Regions from separate parts of the Sulfobacillus sp. TH-112 genome, predicted to be linked through region 1. Evidence: riboswitches for the same ligand, from Rfam matches in the RefSeq annotation. Region 1 holds a riboswitch; the other holds the start of a gene.

Region 1 (7,615 bases):
AAATGGTGACGCGAGATGGCCAAGTGGTACATGCTGGTGGCGCCATTACCGGCGGTTCGTCCAATCCGGGGCGTCATTCGACTGCCGGTCGCAAGCAAGAAATGAGTCGCTTAACAGAGCAGCTCGAAAGCGGCATAAAGGGTATTGAGCAGCTGGATGGGGAACGTGCCGAAGTCACTATCGCGTTGGAACGCATTGAACAACAACTCGAGGGCGGTAAGGAACAGCTAGTCACCATGCGGACGCAGTGGGAAAAGTTGACGCGCGATCTTGAGGTGCATCAGCATATGGGCGACCCCAAGATATTGGTGCAGTCGATTGCCGAAAAATCACAGGCGTCTCATGACCTCGAGGTGAGAATAGAAAACATTCGGGCGGAGCTCCAACGCGAACAAGAGGTTGTTGAGCAATTGGAACGTGACGCATCGTTTGCCAAGCAAAAGTGGCAGGAGAAGCAGCAAGAATGGCGTGAGCAGCAATTAATTCACGATCGCATTGCCCAGGAAGAAGGACGGGTACGACAACAAGTACAGTCCCAATCGGAACGGTTAATCCAACTGGCCGTAGAGCGGGAGCAGTTGGTTGGCGCACTTCGGGAAGTGAGCACCGGCTTAAGTCGTGTGGCGCTCGACGAAGCGAATCGCGAAAAAGTGCGTGCTGATCGGATGCGACAACTCACGGACCAGCGCGAGCAGGCGCTCAAACTGGATCACCGCGAGCGCGCCTTATTATCAGAAGATCGGAAAATGGAAAATCGAGAAAATGTTTGGCGACAAGAAATTCTTGCCATTAGCGTGCGATTCGAAGATTATTCTCCTGAACAAGGACTAGGTGCTTTCGATCGAGAAGAGGAGACGGCCGCGCGGTCGGAAATGGAAGAGATTGCTGAGACTCTAGTGGGATTGGGACCCTTGGTGCCTGGTAGCCTGGCCGTATATGAACAGTTGGCTGAGCGGGAACAATATCTGGCGCATGAAAGCCGCGATGTCGAAGACGCCCGTCGAGAGCTGATGGGGACGCTGCGCGAAATTGACGAGGAAATGGAGCGGCGTGTTAAGGATACCGCGTTACGAGTGGAACAGGCCTTTCAAGAAGCGTGTCGTCAGTTGTATGCCGGTGGCGATGGCGGCTTTAGCTGGGTGAGTGGGGAAGAGGGGGGCGTGGAATTGTGGGTGCGACCTGCTGGAAAGCGCAAGAGCCATTTGGCGTTGCTCTCTGGAGGGGAAAAGGCGTTAGGGGGCATTGCTTGGTTGTTTAGTCTATTGAGTGCTCGGCCGTCGCCGTTTGTGGTGCTGGATGAAGTCGAAGCTTCGCTGGACGAAGCCAATGCGAGTCGCTTTGCTCAATATGTGCGTCGGGTGCGGGCAGAAGCCCAGTATGTGATTGTGACCCACCATCGCGAGACAATGGAAGTGGCAGATGCGTTGTGGGGCATTGCCGGTGATGGTCAGGGCCAAAGTCGCGTGATTTCGGTATTGCTTGAAGGCGCAGAGGAATTGGTGGGCAGCTGAGGAGGAAGTCATGGCAGGATTTTTTGAGCGTTTACGACAGGGCATGGCAAAGACCCGGGGAGAACTAGGGGACAAGATTCGGACCTTAGTGGGGGGACGACAGTGGTCGGATGAGCTTTATGACGAACTGGAAGAAATTCTTTACGAAGCGGATCTCGGATCGCAAGCGATTCAATTGATTATGGACAGGTTGCGCGATGAGGTAAGGCGACGGCATCCCGAACTGGCCGATGAAGTGCAGACCCTTTTGCATGATGTGATGGTATCGATGTTGCCGGAACTGGATAATCCCTATCAACTGCCAGCGCAGGGGGGACCCTTTGTGTGGATGATGGTAGGAGTCAATGGTACCGGTAAGACGACCACGGCGGGAAAACTCGCCGAACGCATGAAAGCCGAAGGCTATGGTGTGATTCTAGGGGCTGCCGATACCTTTCGGGCGGCCGCCTCTGAGCAACTGCGAGAGTGGGGCAAACGGGCTCATGTGGACGTGGTCCATCAAGCGGAAGGTGCCGATCCAGCAGCGGTCGCGTTTGATACGGTCCGGGCTTCTCAGGCGCGTCATTTGGATTTAGCTATTATTGATACCGCGGGGCGTTTGCAAAATAAGGCACACCTGATGCAAGAGTTAGGGAAAATGGTTCGTGTCATTGGCCGCGAACAACCCGAGGCGCCGCATCAAGTGTGGTTAGTGTTGGACGCCACTACCGGGCAAAATGGGTTGAGTCAGGCGCGGATATTTCAGGAGGCGGTGCAGGTTTCCGGGATTATATTGACGAAACTGGATGGAACTGCCAAGGGCGGAATTGCTTTTTCCATCTATCAGGAGTTGAAACTTCCCATTGCGTTCGTAGGGGTCGGGGAAAAGCTTGACGATTTGATGGTCTTTAATGCCGACGACTATGTGCGAGCAATTCTCGGGATGTCGTAGAACTCGCGAAGCGATTCTTTACACCGAGCCTGAACAGAGGGATTATCGCGGGATTGGCATGATCATCAGGCGATATCTATGTCCCGCGTGCGGAGCGTTTCCATCGACGAAATATATCATGCAGATAACTGATTTTCGAAGAAAGCGGTGGTCCGATGGATCGTCAATATGAATGGGATTTGTTGGAACATCGACACCAAGAGTACAATCTTGCCTTTGACCTCATCACCTCTCTCCTCATTAAGGATGGAACGAAGCAGCCGACTTGAGCGGTCTCGCGTACTGCACGGCTCGGAAATCGACAGTGCCCTTGTCTCTGCACTCTTTGGGGTGATACCATCCATTCTTGTGGACGCGTGTAGTGCACATTCTCTCTATTCCAGATAGTCGACCTGGTCGAGGATGTCTTCCATCAATGGACTCGTGGCAACCTGAGCGAGGAGGATCAAGAGGGCGTCCGTGCTTAACCTCTGCGTTTTCTTAGCCAGGGCGTCATGAACTGCCGAAAAACGCGCCCTGAGGACCGTCTCAATAGCCAGATGCAGGGTATGCGGGCGGATGTCATCCTGACTCCATGAACGCCCGTCATGAGTAACCTCGGAGGAGGGCAGTCGTGGGAGGCGATCGGGCATGACAACAGGACCTCTTTTCGGGGAGATTGCGAGTGGAAAGTCGTGGGAGAAGGATTAGGACTATGGTAGCGCCCACTCGGGGTGATGTCCAGAAAACAAGCAGTAATGTCGAACGGTTCTCGTGCGCGTTCGGTAGTTGCGGATTGGGGGGATTCTCCAGTATAATAGGGGTACCTTGAAAGCGCCGAATTCGGTGGAAGCGGAGGACCCAGGTAGTCGGGGTGAATTGTGCAAGCAAAGGGTATGACCACAGCCCTAACCCGTCAGCTAACTTCGTAGGCGTTGGGGGCTCAAGGTGTAACTTAATGAATTTCCCTCTCCCCCCGGGGTGCCTGGGGACTTTTTTTATGTCTCAGGTTTTTGAGGGAGGATACCTTTGATGATACGTCGAGCTCTTGAAATTTCTTTGCATGCCGATCCGCTCACCTATGGCGACAGTGGTGCGGTCGGTGGGCAGCAAATTTTGATTCGCGAACTGGTGAAGAACGTCCAACAATATGGCTATGGAGTAGACGTATTGACTGCACAGGCCAATCCTTTGTGGCCGGAAAAATTTAGTTTAGGACACTTAGGTCAGGTCATTCGGCTGTCGCAGGCGTTGCGTCGACCAGAAGAAGAGAGTTGGGAAGAATTGGTGGATGGTCTCGCTGCAGAAGCGCTAGCCTGGATGAAGGATAGTGGGCGTAACCACCACATTTTACACAGCCATTATTGGATAAGTGGTCTCGTCGCAGAGCGCATTCACCAAGCGACTGGTCTGCCATGGGTTCATTCTCCTGTGAAAATGGCGGAATGGAGCGTTCGTCCGGGAGAAGATGTGAACGAGGTACGCGCAGCCGCGGAAAAGCGACTGTTACATCAGGCGAATGCCGTGGTCGTGTCGTATTTGAGTGAGGCGGAACTTATTCATCGCGACACCCCGGAATTGACGGTATACGTTGTGCCTCCAGGGGTCGATCCTACGCAATTCTTTAGTCGTGATGCGGGGCCAGTATTGCGGGCCCTAGGCGTGAAGCGCCGTCCGGTGGCCTATGTCGGACGTTTAGAACTCGCGCGAGGTCTTCGCGAGGCTCTAGATGTCTTGGCACAGCGAGATCTCCCCGAAGACTTTTTGCTCATGGTGTTAGGCGGAACGAGAAAGCAAGTTCAACAAGGCGTGCCGGTCTCTCCTGATTTGGCACGGCTGGCGGAGCGTTTAGGATCACATGTGACTTTCGTTGGTGGGATGCCGCATCGCGGGGTGGCACCATATTTAGCGGCCTCTGAAGTAGCGATAGCTCCGAATCAAGGGCCTACGTTAGGGATGGCGGTGCTAGAGTCGTTGGCATCAGGAATTCCGGTTGTCGGGTCTCGGGTGCCGGGGGTTCGGGACTGGATTAATCACGGTGAGGACGGCTATGTTGTGGACCGTGATCAGATCGAGACGATGTGGGATTTTGTGCTTGAGTTGTGGAATGATTCCGCCAAGGCTCGCAAGATGGGGAAAGTGGGACAAGAGAAGGTTCATCGCTTGCATACCGTGAATGACATGGCTCAGCAGATGGTGGGCTGCTATCAGGAGGTGACTGGCCTTGGCGGGCATCAAATGGGTGTTGGCTTCTGATATTGACGGTACATTAGTGGGGCATGGCGGTGAGAGTGAACTGGCCCAGTATCTCAAGCTGCATCCAGAGGTCGGGGTCGTGTATCTTACGGGGCGCACACGAGCCAATGCCGAACCCTTGATTCACCGCTATGGATATCCGGAACCCTTGGCCTTATGTACTGATATTGGAGCGGATATTTTTTGGGGCGCGGACCGACGAGTGGATGAAAGTTGGGCCTTTCAACAGCGTCGTGATTGGTCACCGCGTCGCGTCATGCGGAGCTTAGAGCAAGTGCCGGGAGTAGAGTTCTTAGGCCGCAGTTCTCATTGGCGCTTGGCATTTCGAGTGGCTGGCGACGAGCAATTGGCCGCTTCCAAGGCACGGCTGGTGAAAGACGGAGTGATGCACCGCACCTTATGGGATGCGGAGCAACTGCGATTGGATGTGGTACCGCGAGGAGCGCTTAAGGGGTCTGCCCTGAAGCATATTCTGAATCGACTTAACGTCAAGGCGCATCAATGTTTCGTCGCTGGGGATGCGGAGAACGATGGGGACATCCTTGAGGGACGTTATCGTGGCGTGTTGGTCGCGAACGGATCGGTGCTTTTGAAAGAGAGGCTGCCAGAGGCGATTATGCGGTCCCCTTATGAGGGCGCCTATGGCGTATTGCACGGATTGCGTCAGTTTCTCCATGATCCCGAAGTGATGGTTGACCAAGAATTTGTGGGATAAATCAAAACATCGTTGCTGGAATACGCGGCAACGGTGTTTTTGTGTGGCTTGTTATCAGAATGCGGTAGTGAACGGTGCGCTGGGATATAATACAAAGGAGCCAGATGGCAGGGGAGTTCGTGTCATCGAGAATAGAATGAGGGAACGACGACAAAGGATGGGGTTCTCTCCATGTCAGCGGGAGTAATCCCGCGTGGGTGGGGCTTCCTAAGCTCGGATGGGTATAATGCCATTCATATCATGGGCACAGGGAAAAAGGAAGTACAAGGAGGCAATGTTGGTGGTCAAGGTTCTATCGGTAGAATTTCACGATGAGGCATGGGAAGTGCGTTTTGAAATTAAAGAAGGGGTTTATCGCCTCGAGAGCTATCCGGTGCGAATCACGCACTTAGGTCACTTTGAGGGAGAGGATTTTAAGGAAGACGTGGCGACACTGGCGATGGGGCTTCTTCAAGGGCATATGCGGCGCGGCGCGGTGCCACCTCATGCCGTGGTCATCAATTGGAGTCGAGTGGCGCAGCTGAGTGAACATAGTTCGGTTGAGGTGAAAGAGGCTCGCGAAAGAATTTCTCAGCGGCGCTATAGTGAACAAAACACTGAAGTATCGAATCAGTTCTAGGCGGGGAGTTGACTTTCGGCTTCTGGTTCGGTACAATCGGCTTCGGCTGTTAAGGAAAATACCTTTACAGGTACAGGAGAATGTTGGTGAAATCGCGAGATCGGGTTAGAGCGGGATGGTTGTTTGATATGTATGGCCCTCTTTTAACGGACGTCCAAGCGCAAGTCTGGCAACTCTATTACCTGGAAGATTGGTCCTTAGCGGAAATCGGTGAAGCTCGGGAGATTTCCCGAGCCGCGGTTCATGATGTACTGGACCGCACTGAAAAGCTTCTTGAGGACTATGAGACGCGATTAGGGTTGCTGACCGCTCATACCATCCGGGCAGAACGCTTGAAGAAGCTTTTAACCGAGGTTCAAGGGCTGACGACACGGTTTCCGGAGTTAGTGACGGTACAAGAGACTTTAGACCAATGGGCCGAGGAGGAGGGCATACGCGATGTTTGATGCACTCACTGATAAGCTGCAACAAGCCTTTAAACGGATGCGCAACAAGGGAAAACTTACCGAAGCGGATGTGAAAGAGGCGCTACGGGAAGTGCGATTGGCTCTTTTGGAAGCAGACGTGAACTTTAAGGTGGTCAAGGAGTTCTTGAGCCGGGTGGAGACGCGTGCGGTAGGTCAAGAGATTCTTGAAAGCTTGACGCCTGCCCAAGGGGTCATTCGCATTGTGCGGGATGAATTGATTACGCTCATGGGAACGACGCCTGAACGGGTGCATATGGCGTCGAATCCACCCACAATTATTTATATGGTGGGACTCCAAGGCGCTGGTAAGACGACCGCCAGTGCCAAATTGGCGAACATGTTGCGTCGCCAAGGACGACAGCCACTCATGGTGGCTGCCGATATTTATCGTCCCGCCGCCATTGACCAATTGCAGGTGTTGGGTAAAAAGATCCAGGTTCCGGTCGTTACCGAACCGGATCAATCCCCCGTGCAACTGGTCGAATTGGGCGTGCGCATGTCAAAGCGCATGGCCAAGGATGTGATTATTGTGGACACGGCGGGAAGATTGCATGTCGATGATGCGCTGATGGGCGAACTCGAAGACATGAATCGTGCCGTGAAGGCCCATGAGATGCTGCTCGTCGTTGACGCTATGACCGGCCAAGATGCTGTGCGAGTAGCGACGTCATTTAAAGAGCGGTTGCCCCTTACCGGCGTGATTATGACCAAACTTGATGGGGATGCGCGGGGAGGCGCTGCCCTCTCTATCCACGAAGTCACTCAGTTGCCTATTAAACTGATGGGTTCCGGTGAAAAGATTGAGGATTTGGAGCCCTTTAACCCCGAGCGACTGACCTCCCGAATTTTAGGGATGGGCGACATGATGACGCTGATTGAAAAGGCTGAAGCCACCATGGATCGTGGGGACACCCAAGAGTTGGCGCAGAAAATTCAAAAGGCCGATATCACGCTGGATGATTTTCAGGCGATGATTTCTCAAGTGAAGAAACTGGGGCCGCTGTCTAAAGTGATGGAAATGATGCCCGGGATGGGTCAAATGGCGAAGATGAAGGACAAGGTGGATGATCGCTCGCTCGTGCGGGTGGAAGCCATTTTGAGCTCCATGACCAAGAAAGAGCGCCAGCGTCCCGACAT
Region 2 (7,615 bases), on a different contig from region 1:
CCTTGTGACGGGAGGAAGTTGTCTTGATATCCGGTCACATAGACGAGGCTCTTCAACGGTATCACACTCGGATCGACCGCAATCATTCCGTCTTCTAGTGGTGCGCCGAAGTAATCCGTCGGGCCGTAGGGGTAATTATCTGCCAAGCTCGGTCCATATGAGGTAGCAATCATATGATAGGCGGCGACGACTTGATGCCCATCAATGGTGCTGACGGACGGCGTGAATTCCCCTTGCGGACCCGATGAACTGGAAGGTTCGTCAACCGGCGTGCCACCAGTAGGGAACGACTCGGGAAGCGATAATTGCTCAGCCGATCCCGATCCCACAGATTGGCTCTGGTTGCTATTGGCTGATGTCGCACTCAGCGCATGACTTCCTGGTGTATAGGGAGTTAGTTGGAATCCTGCCAAAATGTCTTGCCAGGTTGTGGCATTGACTACTCCCGTGGAGGAGAGTCCGCTTTGCGACTGAAAGGACTTTACACCCGCCTCAGTAAGCGGTCCGAAAATCCCATCGACGGGTCCTGATGAGATTCCGAGATCATTGAGGTCGGCTTGAAGAGTCATGACCCAGTGGCCCGTATCACCCTGAAAGAGGGTATGTTGCATCGCAGGATGCAGAGATTGAAGTGCTGCCGTGGTCGTACTGGCAGCCTGAACACTTCCTATGGACGGAGCGGCGAATAAGCTCATGGATCCTAAAAATGCTGCACCTAGTATCATCGTTTTCACGTAATATATCCCCCTCGAAATTTGCCTCCGAGGTTAGCTGACGGATTCGGACGCGAGAGTACGCCCTACGAGCACAAGCTCGATTCACCCCTAACCCTTGGGTTCCCCGGATTCCTTTGCGGAATTAGGCGTTATGGAAGTCGGAACATTAGAGAGTGTACCGAGTGATCGAGGGCGTCGTCAGATCGTAAAACCGCGCTCCCCCGACCATACGACCTCATAGGCCATGTCAGGGGAGCCGGATGCTCGTCCATACGGAGAATCGGAGCGGTCTGCTATTGTCTAACTGAAGAGCCAACTTTTGACTGATCTCTTGACAGACAAAAGAATGGCTGCACTTCCTATCATTACGGCTCTTGCGCCATAGCCGTCCCACCGTTTGCCTGAAGGCGATGCTCTATCGTCGAAAATGGTGACCTACAAATTGGAAATACTAGTGCGATGATTCTCCGTGTTGGTCGCTCGGCGCCACGGATGGCGCTTCACCAAACGCTGCTTGTATCAGTTTAATGGGCAGACGAACCATCCCCTCCATCGCCCACATGGCTTCATCCGCACTTTGAGCCATGGCTCCCTGGCGCCCTTCTAATTGCCGACGCACCATGCGAAAGGGCGACGCCACCATGGTATCCACATACCAGAGTTCCTGGCGTACCGCTTGGTTGATGGTGCTGGGAGTGCCCATAGAGGGCTTGGGGTGCTTACGCGGAGACTTGACCGAATATTTTTTTTCCTCTTTTTGATGTCCTTCCTTTTGATGTCCTTCCTTTTGATGGCCTTCTTTCTGATGGTCTTCCATAGATGATCCCTCCGCGGCTAGAGTGCCTCATGGCAGGTCATGCTATACAAGAATCTCATGCAAGCTTTCTCGACTCGCGACATATGATAAACGATTGACTGAATATGACCTACCCCATTCGGCGTTCAATTGAGGAGTTGACACGTTTGCTAAGAGAAATGCTGAAATCAAAAATCCATCGGGCCACCGTCACCGAGTCCAATCTCAATTACGTCGGCAGTCTGACACTCGGTCATCAACTTGCTCTGGCTGCCGATATTTTGCCTCACGAATTTGTGCACATCACCAACATTAATACCGGGACGCATTGGGTCACCTATGTCATCCAAGATAACGACCACCCAGGTTCACTATGTCTCAACGGAACGGCTGCACGACATTTTCATCCCGGCGACTTAGTGATTATTATGGCCTATGGTTACTTTAGCCCCGAAGAAGTGCGTAGCGGACTTCATCCACGCCTCGTCTATGTTGACCAACAAAACCATATCTCAAAAGTCATGGCGGGCGAAAAGCCCTATACCCTGGACATGGGCGAGTGATTTCGAGTGGCCTTGGAGAAAATACGCTCTGGACAGCGAAGTCTGACACAGCGGAGGCTATGTCTATGGCAATTGTCGAAGTCAAAGTGGTTCCCGTGGGCACCGACGAAGCCAGCATCTCGAGTTATATTCAGGACTGCTTTGAGATTGCCGAGTCAGCCATTGGGGTGGAAAGCGTGCTGACCCCTACCGCGACCCTGTTAGAAGGCGACTTACAGGACATTCTTCCCGTCGTGGAAGCGATGCACCAGTCGCCCTTCTATAGCGGCGTGGACCGCGTCATTACGACAGTCACGATTGACGATCGCGTCGATAAACCACTCGACATGGATAGCATGGTGGAAGCTGTGTTAACTGACGAGAATCTGTTGGAGTTCTAACCTGTCCCGGGACTGTTCCTCACAGAACAGTCCCGTTCTTGATAACCTATGACACCGATTCAACCATTCCTTGCTGTAGCAAAAACATCTTATGGTAGAGGCCTTGATGGGCTAAAAGCTCTTGATGCGTGCCGCGCTCCACCACTTCGCCGTGATGCAGCACTAAGATGAGGTCCGCATCTTGAATGGTGGATAATCGGTGGGCAATGGCAATGGTAGTCCGGCCATGTCGCATCTTCTCAAGAGCGGCTTGTATTTTCTCTTCCGTCTCGGTGTCGACGCTGGCGGTCGCCTCATCCAGTACCAAAATGACCGGTTCCCGCACCATAGTCCGGGCGAAGGACAACAGTTGACGCTGTCCGGTGGAGAGTGTGGCCCCGCGCTCTCCAATGGGTGCGTGATATCCTCCCGGTATCTTATCGATGAAGGTGTCCGCTTGCACAAATCGAGCCGCCGCTTGCACGGCATCCGAAGAGATATCCTCGTCCCCAAGGCGAATGTTCGACTCAATGTCTCCCACAAATAAAAACGGGTCTTGCAATACCAGCCCCATCTTGTGACGAATCTCGGCTTCAGAAAAAGATTTTAAGTCCTGCCCATCGATGAGAATCCGGCCCCGGTCGACAGGATAAAAGCGTAGCAATAAGTTTACCGTGGAACTCTTGCCGCTACCGGTGTGTCCTACAATAGCGACGGTCTGACCGGGTTCGGCCGTGAAACTCACGTGTTTCAAGATGTCGGTTTTGCCATCATACGAAAAAGACACGTCTTGAAACTCAATGCGGCCGCGGGAGATCTCGGCGCTGCCATCGCCTTCCATTGCTGGACGCCGCGATGGATTATCGAGAATCTGAAATACTCGGTGGCTTGACACCATCGCCTGCTGAAAAAAGTTTAACCGTTGCAACATGCTGTTGACGGGTTCAAAAAATCGGCTCAAATAGCTGACAAATGCATACAGTACCCCAATGTTGACTGCCGTATGAAAAGATAGCAGGCCAAAATATCCGAGCACCAGGATTAACGCCAACAGATAAATTACATCCATCAAGGGACGCAACAATAGCCCATTAATTTGCGTGTTCTTAAAGCGCGCCTTGCGATAGGCTTCGTTGACCTCGCCAAACTCTCTTCGAAGACGCGGCTCTTGGCGCATCACCTGAACGATCCCCATTCCCTGCAAAGACTCGTTCAGCTTAGCGTTTAATAACGATAGCCGTTGGCGCGCTAAGTGAAAGACCGGGCTACTAACCCGTTGATACACCCACATCACCAAGATAATAATCGGAAAAAGCACCAAACAATAGAGCGCTAATCGCACATCCAGAGCAAACATCGCAATCATGACGCCCGTCAGCATGGTCACGTTCTGAACAAAGGTGGAGAGCACGGTCATGAACATATCTAAAATGGCTTGAGTGTCGTTGGTAATGCGTGATACCAACACTCCAACAGGCGTTTGATCAAAAAACGAGAGAGCCAGTTCTTGGATTCGATCAAACAGGTCGACCCGAAGGCGCTGGATAATATCGAGCGCTAATAATTGAAACAACAACAGTTGCAATACGGTAAAGGCGGATGTCAGGACCACCAATAATAAATATGCCGCGCCCAATTCGATTAATTGGCCCTTAGGAAAATGACGTGGAATCAGATACCGATCCAAAAATACTTTCACCAAGATCGGCTGTAGCACGTCTGCAGCCGTGGCCAACAGCAGAATCACCAAGGATAGTGCCACACGGCCCTTATGATAGAGCATGTAGCGCATGAGGCGCCAGAAGGTGCCTCGTTGTGGCAACGATAAAGGAGTATCTAAAGATTCCAGACTCATTCCGCCGTCCCCCCTTGTTCAACCAATGTCTCGAGTTGCTGTCGGCGGTACATGTCGAAGTATCGCCCTCCGATATCCAGCAACTGCTGATGACTGCCGCGCTCTTTAATTTGCCCGCCTTCAAGCACCACAATCTGGTCGGCATGTTCCACAGCGCTGAGGCGGTGCGTCGAAATAATGGTGGTGCGATTCTGACGATGGGCCTTCAGCGCCCCTAAAATCGCCTTTTCTGTCCGTGCGTCCACCGCTGACAAGGTGTCATCGAGCAGCAATATTTCGGCGTCAGCAATAAGGGCTCGCGCGATGGAGACCCGTTGCTTTTGACCTCCGGACAGTGTCACCCCACGTTCCCCCACGATGGTGTCATATCCCTCTGGAAACCGCAGAATGTCCTCGTGAATAGAGGCAATCGTCGCGACGCGTTCAATGTCTTCCGTGGTGGCATCAGGGGTCTGAAACCCAATATTTTCTTTAATAGAGAGCGAAAACAAAAAGTCATCTTGCGGCGCGTAAGCTATCGCATGACGGAGCGCATGCAAACGATAGACATAAATCGACTCGCCACCAATAGTGATATCGCCCTCCGTGACATCAAACTCACGCAACAAGAGTCGCATGAGCGTGGTCTTTCCGGTGCCAGTTCTTCCCACAATGCCCAGTGTGGTCCCTTGGGGCACGTCTAAATAAATATTTTTTAACACCGGCCCATCGCTTTCAGGATAGCGAAATTCTGAAATAGCAAATCGAATATTCCCTGTCGGGACCTCTAAAAGCGCGTCCTCACGTTCATTGACTGTAGGCGCGATATGGAGCAAGGTTTGTACCCGGTCATACGATGCACTACCGCGCTCCACTGTGTTAAATAAAAATCCGAAAGCGAGCATCGGCCAGATTAATTGACCCAAATATAAGGTAAATGTAGTGAGGCTTCCGAGGTCCATACTGCCATGGACCACAAAATATCCACCAAACGCGACCGCAAGAAAATAGGAAAACCCGATGATGACCGAAATGGTCGGATCAAAGAGCGAATCAATCTTGGCCACAGCTACATTTTTATTCACCACATCTTGCGAGAGCGCGACAAAGGCTTTTCGCTCCGCTGCTTCTTGGCCAAACGCCCGCACCACACGAACTCCCGATATGTATTCTTGGACACGGTCATTGATATCGGAAAATGCCGCTTGCGCCAACCCAAAGCGCTCGTGCAGCATCTGCCCGTAACGCGAGACCGCATACGCCATCAGTGGCAGTGGCAAAAGACTAATGACCGTTAACTTCCAACTAATTGTAATCGCCATGGTGGCGACCACGACGGTACCGGTGGTGATGGAATCCACCAATGTCAGCACTCCATCGCCAGCCGTCTCCTGAATGGCTTGGACATCATTAGTGGCATGCGCCATTAAGTCTCCGATGCGATGATGGTGATAGAATTCCGGAGAGAGCTTGGTAAAATGATGGTATAGCCGATTACGAAGTTCTGTGGCCAGTTGAATTGAACCGCCATAGAGCCGAATTCTCCAGAGATACCTCAATCCGTACGACAGAAAAGCCGTGATTGCAATTGTCACCACCGCTTCTAGTAAGACGGTCACGGTCAAGGTATGTCGCGTTAAGCGATTGACGATAATTCCCACAATTTCGGGAGGAACCAAGGCGATAATGGACACAATCATGAGAAAAATAATGCCGGAAATATACTGCCGCTTATGATCCTTAAAAAACCACATCAAATCACTAAAGACCCGCACGTGAGAATCCTTTCTACGCGACTACCAGAAATTATGTATGAAAAAAGCCAGTGTTTTGAATATCACGTCTAACCATAGTACCACAGAGCACCCTAGGGGATCGCACTATTGATATGATCTCGTGCGAAAAAATAGTAGAGTCCTTGAAATGGGTCCTCAAATAGCAAAAAGGCCTCTCATTGATGCAAACGTGTCAGCATTCCGCTAGGGCCTCTTGCCGTGAGTCTTTTCCTGCACCCTACGCAATAACCCGATGTAATAGACATTCCAGTAGGCGATAAAGAGGAAATAGAGCAACGCCGAAAACCATGACACCGTAATAGGGTCAATGGGTCCCACGTGATGAGTGGCGGCTCTCAGAGTGAGCGCGTCATAGAGAATGCGAATGGCAAACAACGCGACCACCATCGCTCCAATATACGGATTGGTTTTATAGCGTGGCGGATCTTCATGCCAATTATAGGTGGTATGGCTCAAACTATACCCCCCCAGCAACAATCCAATAATAAGACCTGCCGCCACCCCCGCTAATGTTTCTCGCGATCGCATTTCAATAATCAAAACAAAAATAGCCAGTGCGCACAAAAGAATGATCCGCGCCCACACTGTCGCGGAATGAAATGGCTGCTCTTTCATGGTCCGTCGGGTCCGTACAGCCAACACCACCACGACCACTGCAATGACCGGTATTAATTCTCCCACGAACATACCTTCCTTTTGTTGATCAACTTGTTGATCAACACTAAAAAATGTGCCACGCCTCTTCGGTTATTCGCGATTGGATAGGGAAATCCTCTGCGTCTGCCCATCCTAACTTGTGAATTCAAGGCTCTATTGATACCATGATTAGGAAAAAGACCACCGTCAGTTCCCAGAAAGGACATAACCATGTATCAATTTGCAGGCTTTAGTAAAACGGACTTTGACGTGTTTCTTATTCCTGAATTTCACGATCGAATGTCTGCGTTGCGTAGTACCGTGCGACCGAAACTGGCCATGCTGGGTGATGACCTGGCCCCGCGACTTAAAGAAATTACTGGACATGCGATGTATCCGCACACCGCAAGTCACGCCCGACGACGGGTGAATCCTCCCGATGATACTTGGGTAGCATTTTCCCGCAATGAACGAGGATACAAGCGATTTGCGCATTTCGAGGTGGGAATTGCTCGTGACTATGTCTTTGTGAGATTCTCGATTAAACAAGAGAGCGATGAGGACAAAGAACGATTGCTACAATACCTCAATTCCGAGGGACCCGAGGCACTCTCTCGCTTGAAGGATCCGGAACCCATTTATTATTACCGCGATGACCATGGCCAAGGCGAACGTCCAGTCACCTCAATTACTGCCACTGATATGTCTGACATCATTCAAAAGACCGCGCTCAAAAGTCATGGGTTTACCGTAGGGCTCACATTTCCTCGAGAGGATGCGATTGTCCGCAGTGCCGAACTCGTGTCCCGCGCGCACAACGCCATTCGCCATCTCTCTCCCTTATATGCAGGGGTGGTCTTCGAGGACGCGTCAGCACCACGATAATATCCCCCGCTTAGGTGGTACCCATCGTAA

Evidence for each region. A riboswitch is a leader RNA that binds a small molecule or an ion and turns the genes downstream of it on or off. The one in region 1 is predicted to bind cyclic di-AMP.
Region 2: linked by a shared signal. The riboswitch ahead of ACOJWD_RS13965 (peptidoglycan-binding protein) and the one ahead of ACOJWD_RS09505 (glycosyltransferase) in region 1 are both predicted to bind cyclic di-AMP.

What each region holds. Positions count from the first base shown of each region.
Region 1 is NZ_JBYCKN010000134.1:7,227-14,841, forward strand. Features, by position in the region: gene smc (chromosome segregation protein SMC) at 1-1,511, shown strand, start outside; gene ftsY (signal recognition particle-docking protein FtsY) at 1,522-2,442, shown strand; gene ACOJWD_RS09500 (hypothetical protein) at 2,817-3,074, opposite strand; cyclic di-AMP (ydaO/yuaA leader) riboswitch at 3,247-3,371, shown strand; gene ACOJWD_RS09505 (glycosyltransferase) at 3,454-4,677, shown strand; gene ACOJWD_RS09510 (HAD family hydrolase) at 4,646-5,392, shown strand; gene ACOJWD_RS09515 (hypothetical protein) at 5,673-6,011, shown strand; gene ylxM (YlxM family DNA-binding protein) at 6,098-6,457, shown strand; gene ffh (signal recognition particle protein) at 6,450-7,615, shown strand, end outside.
Region 2 is NZ_JBYCKN010000189.1:95-7,709, forward strand. Features, by position in the region: partial or broken gene ACOJWD_RS13965 (peptidoglycan-binding protein) at 1-725, opposite strand, end outside; cyclic di-AMP (ydaO/yuaA leader) riboswitch at 741-875, opposite strand; gene ACOJWD_RS13970 (hypothetical protein) at 1,168-1,533, opposite strand; gene panD (aspartate 1-decarboxylase) at 1,680-2,075, shown strand; gene ACOJWD_RS13980 (MTH1187 family thiamine-binding protein) at 2,141-2,455, shown strand; gene ACOJWD_RS13985 (ABC transporter ATP-binding protein) at 2,502-4,289, opposite strand; gene ACOJWD_RS13990 (ABC transporter transmembrane domain-containing protein) at 4,286-6,043, opposite strand; gene ACOJWD_RS13995 (CcdC protein domain-containing protein) at 6,248-6,745, opposite strand; gene ACOJWD_RS14000 (DUF1054 family protein) at 6,932-7,585, shown strand.